Linked DNA regions of Pseudoduganella albidiflava. The protein of the gene in region 2 binds, or shares a complex with, the protein of the main gene of each other region. Links are inferred from orthologs where the notes say so. Each region holds a gene or a part of one and is shown on either strand. Other genes may lie near its edges.

Region 1 (7,036 bases), 3.4 Mb from region 2 along the record:
GCACCATCCTCGCCCTCGCCGAGTTCCTTCTGGATCGCTTTCACCTGTTCGTTGAGGTAGTACTCGCGCTGCGACTTTTCCATCTGGCGCTTGACGCGGCCACGGATGCGCTTCTCGACCTGCAGGATGTCCAGCTCGCCTTCCAGCTGGCCGAGCAGGTGCTCGAGCCGCTTGGCGACGTTGAAGATCTCCAGGATGACCTGCTTCTGTTCCAGTTTCAGCGGCAGGTGCGCCGCAACCGTGTCGGCCAGGCGGCCGGCATCGTCGATGCCCGACAGCGAAGCCAGGATCTCGGGCGGGATCTTCTTGTTCAGTTTGACGTACTGGTCGAACTGCTGCACGATCGCGCGGCGCATTGCCTCGATCTCGGAATCGTCGCCGATTTCCGAATCCAGGGGCTGCAGCTCGGCCACGAAGTGCGTGGGGGTATCGGTAATCTTGCGGATGCGTGCGCGCTGGGCGCCTTCGACGAGCACCTTCACGGTGCCGTCCGGCAGCTTCAGCATTTGCAGGATGTTGGCGACGCAGCCGATTTCATAAATGTCGGTAGGAGAAGGTTCGTCCTTGGCGGCAGCCTTTTGTGCGGCAAGCATGATGCTCTTGCCCTGCTCCATTGCCGCTTCCAGCGCCTTGATCGATTTTGGACGCCCCACGAACAGGGGTATCACCATATGCGGGAAAACGACGACATCCCGTAAAGGCAACAACGGCAGTTGGGTCTGCTCAGTTAATTTGGAAGTTGTCATGGCGTACCTTATGTAAAAGCATGTTTATGATGTAGGCACTCGCAGCCGAATCACAAGACCCGCCGCCGGAATAATTCTTCTCAACACATAATCTTTGTTGAAAACATTGGCAGCGCTGCTCTAAAAGACAGCAGCAACAAATAAAAAAAGCCACGCGCGACGAGCGCCGCGAGTGGCTTTCCGAATGAAGCCTGCTTCTCTTATTGGTTTCGATTGTACTGCGTTGCTCTACGGATGCAAAACGCTTTTTTTGACCGGTGTGCAGAGTGCAATTGCACGCACCGGTCAATTTTCGCCGGATGCTTTCGGCGATTCCTGATAAATCAACAACGGCTTTGCACCCTGGGTAATGGTGTTTTCGTCGATAACCACTTTCGTGACATTCTGCTGATTCGGCAGGTCATACATGATATCGAGCAGCGCATGTTCCAGGATCGAACGCAGGCCGCGGGCGCCGGTCTTGCGCGCCAGCGCCTTGCGGGCGATGGCATGCAGCGCGGCGGGGCGGATTTCCAGTTCCGCGCCTTCCATTTCCAGCAGCTTGCTGTACTGCTTGATCAACGCGTTCTTCGGCTCGACGAGGATCTGGATCAGCGCCTCTTCCGTCAGCTCGGCCAGCGTGGCCACCACCGGCAGGCGGCCCACCAGCTCGGGAATCAGGCCGAACTTGATCAGGTCTTCCGGTTCCGCCTCGAGCAGGATATCGCTGTTCGAGCGCTGTTCCTTGCTCTTCACGGTGGCCGAGAAGCCGATGCCGCTCTTCTCCGACCGGTTCGAGATGATCTTCGCCAGGCCGTCGAACGCGCCGCCGCAGATGAACATGATGTTCGTCGTGTCGATCTGCACGAAGTCCTGGTTAGGATGCTTGCGGCCACCCTGCGGCGGCACGGAAGCCATGGTGCCTTCGATCAGCTTCAGCAGGGCTTGCTGCACGCCTTCGCCCGACACGTCGCGGGTAATCGACGGATTGTCGGACTTGCGCGAAATCTTGTCGATCTCGTCGATGTAGACGATGCCCCGCTGGGCTTTCTCGACATCGTAGTTGCAGCTCTGCAGCAGCTTCTGGATGATGTTCTCGACGTCTTCGCCCACGTAGCCCGCTTCGGTCAGCGTGGTGGCGTCGGCGATCACGAACGGCACGTTCAGCATGCGGGCCAGCGTTTGCGCCAGCAGGGTCTTGCCGGAGCCGGTGGGGCCCACGAGCAGGATGTTGCTCTTCGCCAGTTCGACGTCGTCTTTCTTGCCCAGGTGCTTCAGGCGTTTGTAGTGGTTGTACACGGCCACCGACAGGATGCGCTTGGCCGTCTGCTGGCCGATCACATACTGGTTCAGCAGCTCGGCGATCTCGTGGGGCGTCGGCAAGTCCGACTTGGCGCCCGTAACGGATTCGATGCTGGACGTCTCGTCGCGGATGATGTCATTGCACAAATCAATGCACTCGTCGCAGATGAAGACGGAGGGCCCGGCGATCAGCTTCTTGACCTCGTGCTGGCTCTTGCCGCAGAAGGAGCAGTACAGAAGTTTTTCGCCGCTGGAAGATTTTTTGTCGGACATGGGACGTTTTCTTTAGTTACAAGAATAGGTGCTGCACGGGTTGCTGAACTGCCGCTGGAAGTGTTGCCGGATGTATCGGGGGTAATCCATTGAGCCTATTGCCAAGCGGTCATTGCGAAATACGTTACGAGATATGTCACCTAGTGTATTAACGTCACCGGGTGCATGAAAGACTACATTACCAGGTACATTACAGGTAACGCCACATAACACACTGCACATAACAAGCTGAACATACTCACTGCGCATACTCACTGCGCATCACGCACTGAGCATACTCACTACGCATCACACTAAGCAAACTCACCGCGCGTAACACTGCACGCATAACACTGTATGCATAACACTGTACTCAGCGCGCTGCGTGATGCTGCATGACACTAGCGCAAGGAACCACCAAACCCCATCAACTTGCTTGCTGCATACCTCGGCAGAACTTCACGCGACCTGCAGGCAGAGCGTGTGATCGGGCAAGAAGTCCTGCACACAACCACATGCTACCCGAAATAAAAATAAAACGCCCGGAACGGTGTGGCGTCCGGGCGTAATTTTCGCGTTTTCACTGCGATGCGCTGGCCACCGCTTGTGATGCATCAAGCGCGGGTCGTCAACACCTTATCGATCAGGCCATACTCGGCAGCCTCGTCACCGGACATGAAGCGGTCGCGGTCCGTATCCTTGGCGATCTGGTCGATGGTCTGGCCCGTGCGCTCGGCCAGGATGCTGTTCAGGCGATGGCGCAGGTACAGGATTTCCTTGGCCTGGATTTCGATATCCGATGCCTGGCCCTGCGAACCACCGGACGGCTGGTGGATCATGATGCGCGAGTTCGGCAGCGAGAAACGCTTGCCTTTCGCGCCGGCGGCCAGCAGGAACGCGCCCATCGAGGCGGCCATGCCCGTGCACAGCGTCGAGACGTCCGGCTTGATGAACTGCATCGTGTCGAAAATCGCCAGGCCGGCCGAAACCGAACCACCGGGCGAATTGATGTACAGCGAGATATCCTTGTCGGGATTTTCGCTTTCCAGGAACAGCAGCTGGGCCACGATCAGGTTGGCCATCTGGTCGTTGACCGGGCCGACCATGAAGATCACGCGCTCCTTCAGGAGGCGCGAGTAGATGTCATACGAGCGCTCGCCGCGGCCGCTCTGTTCGATGACCATCGGCACCAGGCCGAGCATTTCCGTGTCCAGTGCCGGATTGCGGTTCATTCCGATCATTCCTTTTCCTTGTGAAGCGCACCGGCCGGCTGCAGTATGCATTTTCACGCAACCGTCAGCCGGCCGGCGCCGGATGTTTGTACGACAGGGGGACTTAGCCCTGCGCTGCGCTTCCCATCAATTCGTCGAACGGCACTTCCTTCGCCGACGTCTTGGACAGGCCCAGGACATAAGTGACGACGTTTTCTTCCAATACAAGAGCTTCCACTTCGGCCAGGCGGCGGCGATCGCTGTAGTAGTACTTCAGCACTTCGCGCGGATCTTCGTAGCTCTGCGCGAAATCTTCGATCTGCGCCTTCACCTGCTCGGGCGTGGCTTGCAGTTCGTTGTCGCCGACCAGCTTCGACAGGATCAGGCCCAGGCGCACGCGGCGCTCGGCCTTGTCCTTGAACAGCTCCGGAGGGAATGGTACATCTTTTACGTTCATGCCGCGGGCAGCCATGTCCTGGCGGGTCATCTCGGCCAGGCGCTCGGTGTCCTGGTCGATCAGCGCCTGGGGTACGTCCAGCGTGGCGGTCTTCACCAGCGCATCCATCACGGCTTCCTTGTTGCGCGCCTTGACGCGGCCGTTCACTTCGCGTTCCAGGTTGACCTTGATGTCCTCGCGCATCTTGGCCAGGTCGCCATCGGCCACGCCCAGCGATTTCGCGAACTCGGCATCGACTTCCGGCAGGTGCGCCCATTCCAGCTTCTTCAGCGTGATGGTGAACTCGGCGGTCTTGCCGGCCACGTCCTTGCCGTGGTAATCCTCCGGGAAGGCCAGCGGGAAGGTCTTCGCCTCGCCCACTTTCAGGCCCACGGTGGCGGCTTCGAATTCCGGCAGCATGCGGCCTTCGCCCAGCACGAACACGTAGTCTTCGGCCTTGCCGCCGGCGAATTCCTCGCCGTCGATCTTGCCGACGAAGTCCACGGTCACGCGGTCGCCGTTGGCGGCAACGGCTTCGCCGCCGTCGCCATGCTCGCCTGCCTCACCCTTGGTGTGGAAGTGCACGCGCTGCTTGCGCAGGATGTCGATGGTCTTGTCGATCTCGACGTCGGTCACGGACGATTTCACGGTCTCGATCTCGACCTGGGACAGGTCGCCGATCTCCACTTCCGGATAGATCTCGAAGGTGGCGTCGAACGCCAGCTGGCCTTCCGGCGAACCTTCTTTCGGTTCGATCTTCGGGAAACCGGCAACGCGCAGGTTGTTCTCGTTGGCGGCGTCGTTGAACGCGCGGCCGACCTTGTCGTTCAGGACTTCGGTCTCGATCTGGTAGCCATACTGGGCCGCGACCATCTTCATCGGCACCTTGCCCGGACGGAAGCCGGGAGCGCGCGCGGACTTGGCCTGCACCTTCAGGCGCTTTTCCACTTCGGAGCGGACGTCCGACAGCGGGAAGGAAATCGTGAGTCGGCGTTCGAGTTTGCCCAAGTTTTCGACAGCAGTTGCCATGTAAAAATCGTCCAAAAAATTGTGAATACTGTTGGTGCGAGGAGGGGGACTCGAACCCCCACACCATTGCTGGCGTCAGGACCTAAACCTGGTGCGTCTACCAATTTCGCCATCCTCGCGCTATGGGAAACCTCGAAAAACGCCCCGCACGGATAACCGCTGTGCGGCGCTTTTCGGGATCTCCAGCTTTCCCATCGCTACGTCGTGTGCTACGTCGTATAACTACTTTGCATAAAAGCAAAGGGCGACCATTAAGTGAAAACGGGTCGCCCTACCCTGCAAATCACAGGGGCTTTCAACTTCAACACGGCATTTTACTGGTTTTTCCCAAAAATGGGGATGATTTTTGACCTTTAGCCAACTGATCAATTAATAAGCCGGCTGCCTCGTCAATACCCTCCCCGCCCATCCGTGATTCAACGCCGCCTATCGCCTCAGCGCACCGGCTTTTTCACGCGGAACCATGCCGCATACAGCGCCGGCAGGAACAGCAGCGTCAATGCCGTGGCCAGCACCAGGCCGCCCATGATCGCCACCGCCATCGGCCCCCAGAATACCGAGCGGGATAATGGAATCATCGCCAGCGCCGCGGCGGCGGCGGTCAGCAGGATCGGCCGGCAGCGCCGCACCGCCGATTCCACGATGGCGTCCCACGGCGCCGCGCCGGCCTTGATGTCCTGTTCGATCTGGTCGACCAGGATCACCGAGTTCCGGATGATCATGCCGAACAGCGCGATGATGCCCAGGTTGGCCACGAAGCCCAGCGGGCGGCCCAGCAACAGCAGCGCGAACGCGGCGCCAGCCACGCCCAGCGGCCCCGTCAGGAACACCAGCAGGGACCGGGAGAAACTGTGCAGCTGCAGCATCAGCAGCGTGAAGATGAGGAACAGCGCCAGCGGCAGGTTGGCCGCGATCGACTGCTCGGCCTCGCCGCTATCGGCGGCGGCGCCCTTCTCCTCGATCTTGTAGCCGGCCGGCAGGCGCGCGCGCAGGTCGGCCAGGGCCGGGTCGATCTGGCCCGACACCGTCGGCCCCTGGATACCTTCCACCACGTCAGCCTGCACGGTGATCGCCCATTCGCGGCCCAGCCGCCAGACCACGCCCGGCTCCCACACGAATTCCACGCGGGCCAGCTGCGAGATCGGCACCGAGCGGCCGCTGGCCGTCGGCACATTGGTATTGTTCAGTACTTCGATGGTCTGCCGCTCGGCCAGCGGCTGGCGCACCTGGATGTCGATCAGCCGGATGCCTTCGCGGAACTGCCCCACCACCGTGCCGGACAGGATCGTGTTCGCCACCCGCATCACGGTCTGCGTGGTGACGCCGAGCGCGCGCATGCGGTCCTGGTCCAGGTCCAGCCGCAGCACCTTCACCGATTCGTTCCAGTTGTCGTTGGTGCCCACCGCGTTCGGATTGGCGCGCACGATATCCTTCACCTGGTCGGCGATGGCGCGCACCTTGTCCACCTCGGTACCGGTAACGCGGAACTGCACCGGGTACGGCACTGGCGGCCCGTTCGGCAGCAGCTTCACGCGGCCGCGCACTTCCGGGAAGTCCTCATGGAACACCTGCGTGATCTTGCGGTGCAGTTCCGCGCGCGCCTGCAGGTCCTTCGGCAAGACCACGATCTGCGACACGTTCGACTGCGGGAAGATCTGGTCCAGCGGCAGGTAGAAGCGCGGGCTGCCGGTACCGACATAGCTGGTCACCGACACCACGCCCGGCTGCTTCCGGATGAACTCCTCGAATTTCTTCACCTGTGCCTCGTTGGCGGCGAACGCGGTGCCTTCCGGCGACCACATTTCCACCATCAGTTCGGGCCGCGACGAATCCGGGAAGAACTGCTTCTCGATGAAGTTGAAGCCGTAGATCCCCAGCGCGAAAATCACCAGGGTGGCCGCGATGGTGGTCTTGCGCCACTCCACGCACCAGGTCACCACGCGCCGGAAGCGCTGGAAGCCCGGCGAATCGAACACGTCGTGCCCATGCTCGCCCGGCGCGTGCGGCTGCACCTTCAGCAACAGGTAGCCGATGTACGGCGTGAACACCACGGCGATCACCCACGACATGATCAGCGCGAT
Region 2 (7,063 bases):
CGATTGCCGCGGTCAGCGTGGTCTTGCCGTGGTCGACGTGACCGATGGTGCCGACGTTGACGTGCGGTTTAGTCCGCTCAAACTTACCTTTTGCCATTTTATTTCTTCCTTAGAACTATGATTTAAGGTTGTCCGGCCGGGGTTTTGCCCCGGCCGATAAACGCTATTCTGATTTATTTCGCTTTCGCGGTCACGATCGCGTCGATAACGTGCTTCGGCGCTTCGGAGTAGTGCTTGAATTCCATCGTGTAGGTTGCACGGCCTTGCGTTGCGGAACGCAGCGAGGTCGAGTAACCGAACATTTCGGACAGCGGAACTTCGGCCTTGATGATCTTGCCGCCGCCGCCCGGGATTTCGTCCATGCCCTGCACCATGCCGCGACGGGACGACAGGTCGCCCATCACGTTACCGGCGTAGTCTTCCGGCGTTTCCACTTCCACGGCCATCATCGGCTCGAGGATGACTGGGGATGCCTTGCGGCAGCCGTCCTTGAATGCCATCGAACCGGCCATGCGGAACGCGTTTTCGTTCGAGTCCACGTCGTGGTAGGAACCGAAGGTCACGGTCACTTTCACGTCGACCACCGGGTAGCCGGCCAGGACACCGGTGTTCAGCGTTTCGCGCACACCTTTTTCCACTGCAGGGATGTATTCGCGAGGAATCACACCGCCCTTGATGGCGTCGACGAACTCGAAGCCCTTGCCCGGCTCTTGCGGTTCGATCGTCAGCACGGCGTGGCCGTACTGGCCGCGACCACCGGACTGCTTGACGAACTTGCCTTCCACGTCGGTGACGGTCTTGCGGATCGTCTCGCGGTAGGCAACCTGCGGCTTGCCGACGGTGGCTTCCACGCCGAATTCGCGCTTCATGCGGTCGACGATAATTTCCAGGTGCAGCTCGCCCATGCCGCCGATGATGGTCTGGCCGGATTCTTCGTCGGTCTTCACGCGGAACGACGGGTCTTCCTGTGCCAGGCGGTTCAGCGCCAGGCCCATTTTTTCCTGGTCGGACTTGGTCTTCGGCTCGACGGCCTGCTGGATCACCGGCTCAGGGAAGACCATGCGTTCCAGGATGATCACCGCGGTCGGATCGCACAGCGTTTCGCCGGTCGTCACGTCTTTCAGGCCCACGGCAGCGGCGATGTCGCCAGCGCGCACTTCCTTGATTTCTTCACGCTGGTTGGCGTGCATCTGCAGGATGCGGCCCAGGCGTTCCTTGCGGTTCTTCACCGAGTTCAGCACGGTGTCGCCCGAGTTCACGGAACCCGAGTACACGCGGAAGAACGCCAGCTGGCCAACGAACGGGTCGGTCATGATCTTGAATGCCAGCGCGGAGAACTTCTCGTCGTCCGAAGCGGTACGGGTGACAGGCTGCTCGTCGTCGTCGGTGCCGCCGACCGGTGGGATGTCCACTGGCGAAGGCAGGTATTCGATGACGGCGTCCAGCATGGCCTGCACGCCCTTGTTCTTGAACGCGGTGCCGCACATCATCGGCACGATTTCCGAAGCGATCGTACGGGCGCGCAGCGCCTGCTTGATCTCGGCTTCCGACAGGTCGCCTTCTTCCAGGTACTTGTTCATCAGCTCTTCGCTGGATTCGGCGGCCGCTTCGACCATCTTCTCGCGCCACTCGGCGGCTTGCGCCTGCAGGTGTGCCGGGATGTCTTCGTAGTCGAACTTCATGCCCTGGGATGCGTCATCCCAGATGATCGCCTTCATCTTGACCAGGTCGACCACGCCGGCGAACGAATCTTCAGCGCCGATAGGGATCTGGATCGGCACCGGGTTGGCCTTCAGGCGAGCGCGCATCTGCTCGTAGACCTTGAAGAAGTTGGCACCGGTACGGTCCATCTTGTTGACGAAGGCCAGACGCGGCACTTTGTACTTGTTAGCCTGGCGCCACACGGTTTCCGACTGTGGCTGCACACCGCCCACTGCGCAGTAGACCATGCAGGCACCGTCCAGCACGCGCATCGAACGTTCCACTTCGATCGTGAAGTCGACGTGGCCCGGGGTATCGATGATGTTGATGTGGTGCGGCTGGAAGTTGTTGGCCATGCCTTTCCAGAAGCAGGTCGTGGCCGCGGACGTGATCGTGATGCCGCGCTCTTGTTCCTGCTCCATCCAGTCCATGGTGGCGGCGCCGTCGTGCACTTCACCAATCTTGTGGTTCACGCCGGTGTAGAACAGCACGCGCTCGGTGGTGGTCGTCTTACCAGCGTCGATGTGAGCGGAAATACCGATGTTGCGGTAGCGCTCGATGGGGGTCTTGCGGGCCATAATGAGATCCTAAATCTTTGAATGGACAAAACCGAGCGACACTTTTGAATCAAAAATGCGCCCGGCTTGAACAAAGGCCGGTCTTGCCGGCCGGAGTGTTTAGAAGCGGAAGTGCGAGAACGCCTTGTTCGCTTCTGCCATGCGGTGCACTTCGTCACGGCGCTTCATTGCGCCGCCGCGGCCTTCCGCAGCTTCCAGCAGCTCACCACCCAGGCGTTGCGGCATCGACTTTTCGCTGCGCTTGTTCGCAGCTTCGCGCAGCCAACGCATGGACAGGGCCAGGCGGCGCACTGGGCGCACTTCAACCGGCACCTGGTAGTTCGCGCCGCCGACACGGCGGGACTTCACTTCAACCATTGGCTTGGCGTTGTTGATCGCTGCGGTGAACACTTCCAGCGGATCCTTGCCGGATTTTTGCTGGATATGGTCGAATGCACCGTAGATGATGTTTTCTGCGACCGACTTCTTGCCGGACAGCATCAGAACATTGACGAATTTGGCGACTTCGGTGTTGCCGAACTTTGGATCCGGCAGAATTTCGCGCTTGGGTACTTCACGACGACGTGGCATGTCTATTCCTTCCTGTCTTCAGTTGAGTGCCTCGTTCGGCACTCGCGTGGGCCATCATGGCCTCACACTTACTCGGTCTCGCGACCGCCTCAACTCATTGTGTATGCGACTAAGTACGACTTAGTGCAGAAAATTACTTCTTGGCTGCCTTGGCGCGCTTGGCACCGTACTTCGAGCGAGCCTGCTTACGGTCCTTGACGCCCTGGGTATCCAGCGAGCCGCGAACCATGTGGTAACGCACACCCGGCAAGTCTTTCACACGGCCGCCGCGCAGCAGCACGACACTGTGTTCCTGCAGGTTGTGGCCTTCGCCGCCGATGTACGAAATGACTTCGAAACCGTTGGTCAGGCGCACCTTGGCAACTTTACGCAGTGCCGAGTTAGGCTTCTTCGGAGTGGTGGTGTACACGCGGGTGCACACGCCACGCTTTTGCGGGCAGTTTTCAAGTGCCGGCGATTTGCTCTTCACGACCAGGGCGGTACGTGGGTTGCGAATCAATTGATTGATGGTTGGCATCGTTCTAAATCCAACAAAATTACTGCTATTGACAACCCGGGCAGCCGAATCACAGCTGAATCACAGCTGAGTCGTGCTCCCGGGGGCTAAAACCAGTCTCCAGAGCCGCGCTCGCGAAAGACGCAAACAGCCACCCCTTCTGAAGGTGGCGCTGAAAAAGCGTATACGAGGTGCAGACTAAATTGAGAACTCGCGAGTATAGACGGAGCGCAAAGCCCAGTCAACTGATTTGCAAAGCAATTAAGCGCGGCAACGGCTGCCCGGCGGCATGAAAAGCACCGATAATAGCGCCCCATGCCCGTGTGCGCGTCCGTCGCGCGCCGTGGCTGGCGCGCCGGCCCCTGCGCGCCCATCTGTGCGCATGCCGCTTGTGCGCTCATCCGTCATGCCATTGCTCATCCGGGGCCTGCCCGTCCGATATCGCCGTATGCCACCGTTGCTCCAGAATTTGCGCTGGCCGCGCCCGGCCCACCTGTTCATCCTGCTCAGTTACCTGGCGCTGTCGCTGGTGCCGTGGATCCGCATCCTGCTCGACAATCCCGTGCGCGATGGCTGGCAGATCCTCGGCATCGAGATCGCCGCCTGGACCGCCGTCTGGGCGGTGTTCAAGCGCCCGGCCTATTTTCACTGGCTGCTGATCCCCGCGTTCATGGCGCTGCCCACGGAAATCTACCTGCTGGCGTTCTATGGCCAGGGCATCTCCACGCACCACCTGGGCATCCTGGCAGAAACCAGCCCCGTCGAGGCACTCGAATTCCTCGGCGGCACCGTATGGACGATGCTGGCCGTGATGGCCGGCGTGGCCGCCTGGTGGGTGATGACGTTCCGCGCCGCGCGCCAGACCCGCGGCCTGGACTGGCAGGGTGCGTCGCGCTGGGTGGCCCTCGCGCTGCTGGGCGGCTTCGCGCTGCTGGCGGCCTATGCGTGGGAATTCGGTGCCGGCAAAATCCCCTCCGCCTCCGCTTCGGCCTCCGCCCCGGCGCAGGCCGGCGACGGCAGCCGCGGCGCCCACGCCACCGGCTGGCCGTTGCCGCCGCTGCCGCAATGGGCCCGCCCGCCCGTGCACTTCAAGTCCTTCATCGATTCCTGGCCGTTCGGCCTGGCCGCGCGCGGCATCGATTTCTACCGCGAGCGGCGCTACCTCGCCCAGCTGAACGAAACCAGCCGCCATTTCAGGTTCGGCGCCGACCAGCCCGGGGCCGACGACGTACCGGAAACGATCGTGCTCGTGATCGGCGAATCGTCGCGCCAGGACCGCTGGAGCCTGTTCGGCTACGGGCGCGAGACCAACCCGCTGCTGGCCCGGGAAGCCAACCTGGTACCGCTGCCGGACGTGATCACGGCGGTCTCGGCCACGCGGCTGTCGGTCCCCGTGATCATTTCCCGCAAGCCGGCGCGGCAGAGCCTGAAAGATGGCTTCAGCGAAAAATCCTTCATCACCGCCTACAAGGAAGCGGGCTTCCGTACCTGGTGGCTGTCGAACCAGATCTCGTTCGGCAAGTTCGACACGCCGGTGTCCGTGTTCGCCCGCGAGGCGGACGTGGTGCAGTTCACCAACCTGGGCGGCTTCTCGGACAAGTCCACGCTCGACGAGGTCTTGTTCGAACCGCTGCGCGTGGCGATGGCCGACCGCACGCCGAAAAAGCTGATCGTGCTGCACACGCTGGGCAGCCACTGGAACTACAGCCAGCGCCACCCGCAGGCGTTCGACCGCTGGCAGCCATCGCTGTTCGGCATCGACAAGCCGGTCTATACCGACATCGCCATCAAGCCGCGGCTGAACAACAGCTACGACAACACCATCCTGTACACCGACTGGTTCCTGGCGCAGGTGCTCGATCGCCTGAAATCGGCCAGGCAGCCGGCCGCCCTGCTGTACGTGGCCGACCATGGCCAGACGCTGTACGACGGCGCCTGCCGCATCGCCTTCCATGGCCACAACACGCAATATGAATTCCGCGTGCCGGCATTCATGTGGTACTCGGAACAATATGGCGACCGCTACCCGGACAAGGTGCGCCAGCTGCACCGGCACCGCAAGGCGAAACTGGCCACCGAAAACATGTTCCACACGCTGCTGGACATGGCCGACATCCGCTACCCCGCCGACCGCCTGGAATGGAGCTTCCTGTCCCCTACCTTCAAGCGCCACACCCGCTGGGTGGACAGCTATGGCTGGACGGACTACGACAACGCCACGCTGAAGGGCGATTGCCGCGAAGTCATCGCCAAGAAACCGAAAAAACGGCGATAGCAACTGGACAGCTGCGCCGGACGCTACCGGACAGTACCGGACAAGACCGGACGGCGGACACGCCACACTGAAACGCTGTAAAAACAATTACTTAGCATCTGGCACGGTTTCTGCAATGTAAAAGGCAACATTGACCTTGCAGGCCCCACCATGATCCGCGACACCTCCCACCAGGACACCGTCCTCGCCACGCCCCCCGGCCGGCAATGGCAGCGCCGCGCGCTGCTGGCCGGCGGCGTGGCCCTGCTCGCCGCCGCCGCCTTCCTGGCAGTGCGCAACTGGTCCGCCAGCGAGCATTCGGTCAGCGCGGCGCGCCTGCGCGTCGCCGAAGTCACGCGCGGCACGCTGGTCCGCGATGCCGCCGTCAACGGCCGCATCGTGGCCGCCGTCAGCCCCACGCTGTACTCGACGGCGCCCTCCTCCACCGTCACGCTGAAGGTGCGCGCCGGCGATACCGTGAAACAGGGCGATGTGCTGGCCGTGCTGGAATCGCCCGACCTGACCGACGAGCTGAAGAAAGAGCAGTCGAGCTACCAGGAACTGGCCGCCGAAGTGGCGCGGCAGCAGATCCTGGCACGCAAGCAGAAGCTGCTGGCGCAGCGCGATGCCGACACGGCCGAGATCGAACGCCTGTCCGCGCAGCGCACACTGGAGCGCTACGACGGCGTGGCCAACGAAGGCGTGGTCGCCAAGATCGATTACCAGAAAGCCAGGGATGCGCTGCGCGCCGCCGAGATCCGGGCACGCCATGCCATCCAGGCATCCACGCTGGAGAAGGACGATGTCGACCTGGCGCTGCGCACGAAAACGGCGCAGCTGGAACGGCAGAAGCTGGTGCTGGCCAATGCCCGGCGCCGCGTCGACGAGCTGACCGTGCGCGCCCCCGTGGACGGCTTCATCGGGACCTTGAGCGTGGCCAACCGCAGCGTGGTGCAGGCCAACACGCCGCTGATGACGCTGGTCGACCTGTCCGCGCTGGAAGTCGAACTCGAAGTGCCGGAAACCTATGTCAACGACCTGGGCCTGGGCATGCGCGCCGAGATCACGGTGAACGGCGCCACCACGCCCGGCAAGCTGTCGGCCCTGTCGCCGGAAGTGGTGAAGAACCAGGTGCTGGCGCGCGTGCGCTTCGAAGGCCGGCAGCCTGACGGCCTGCGCCAGAGCCAGCGCGTGCAGGCACGCCTGCTGATCGACGAGAAAGCCAATGTGCTGCTGCTGCCGCGCGGGCCCTTCGTGGAATCCGAAGGCGGCCGCTACGCCTACCTCGTGCAGGATGGCGTGGCCGTGCGCACGCCGATCCGCATGGGCGCCACCAGCATCAACGCCGTGGAAATCCTGTCCGGCCTGAAACAGGGCGACAGGGTCGTCGTCGCCGGCACCGAAACATTCGAGAACGCCAAGCGCGTCGCCATCAACAAGTAAGCAGTCAAGTAAGCAGTCATC

What was found.
Region 1: the proteins of rpsG (region 2) and tig are in contact, whole or in part, in a crystal structure (PDB 3GTY), measured with the Thermotoga maritima proteins. The link is inferred for Pseudoduganella albidiflava from one-to-one orthologs. Residues at the interface, in WP_004081843.1 of Thermotoga maritima: Lys34, Lys52, Lys55, Glu59, Arg62, Gln63, Glu66, Asn67, Lys69, Val71, Arg95, Ala109, Lys110, Lys111, Gly112, Arg113, Pro114, Glu117, Glu121, Ile124, Ala125, Tyr127, Asn128, Asn129, Thr130, Gly131, Lys135, Asp139, Arg142, Met143; in WP_004081061.1 of Thermotoga maritima: Glu122, Val124, Val129, Leu130, Tyr133, Glu188, Gly259, Ile262, Tyr263, Glu266, Ser270, Glu273, Gln274, Glu277, Arg308, Gln311, Ile312, Ser315, Tyr316, Glu325, Arg329, Arg336, Leu363, Phe366, Trp367, Arg373, Leu377, Arg381, Leu384, Glu387.

Annotation. Positions count from the first base shown.
Region 1 is NZ_CP036401.1:3,034,733-3,041,768, reverse strand. What follows is about bases 2,786-5,752. They hold tig (trigger factor), read right to left. Parts: upstream 4,956-5,752; coding sequence 3,615-4,955; downstream 2,786-3,614. Other genes in these bases: EYF70_RS12580 (efflux RND transporter permease subunit), read right to left, coding at 5,390-5,752; clpP (ATP-dependent Clp endopeptidase proteolytic subunit ClpP), read right to left, coding at 2,894-3,511. In the rest of the region: lon (endopeptidase La), read right to left, coding at 1-746; ATP-dependent Clp protease ATP-binding subunit ClpX, read right to left, coding at 1,032-2,300; more of EYF70_RS12580, read right to left, coding at 5,753-7,036. UniProt on the Bacillus subtilis protein: Involved in protein export. Acts as a chaperone by maintaining the newly synthesized protein in an open conformation. Functions as a peptidyl-prolyl cis-trans isomerase.
Region 2 is NZ_CP036401.1:6,475,443-6,482,505, forward strand. What follows is about bases 1,115-4,108. They hold rpsG (30S ribosomal protein S7), read right to left. Parts: upstream 2,850-4,108; coding sequence 2,379-2,849; downstream 1,115-2,378. Other genes in these bases: fusA (elongation factor G), read right to left, coding at 1,115-2,279; rpsL (30S ribosomal protein S12), read right to left, coding at 2,983-3,366; EYF70_RS26880 (phosphoethanolamine transferase), read left to right, coding at 3,794-4,108. Outside these bases: tuf (elongation factor Tu), read right to left, coding at 1-97; more of fusA, read right to left, coding at 174-1,114; more of EYF70_RS26880, read left to right, coding at 4,109-5,620; EYF70_RS26885 (efflux RND transporter periplasmic adaptor subunit), read left to right, coding at 5,771-7,042.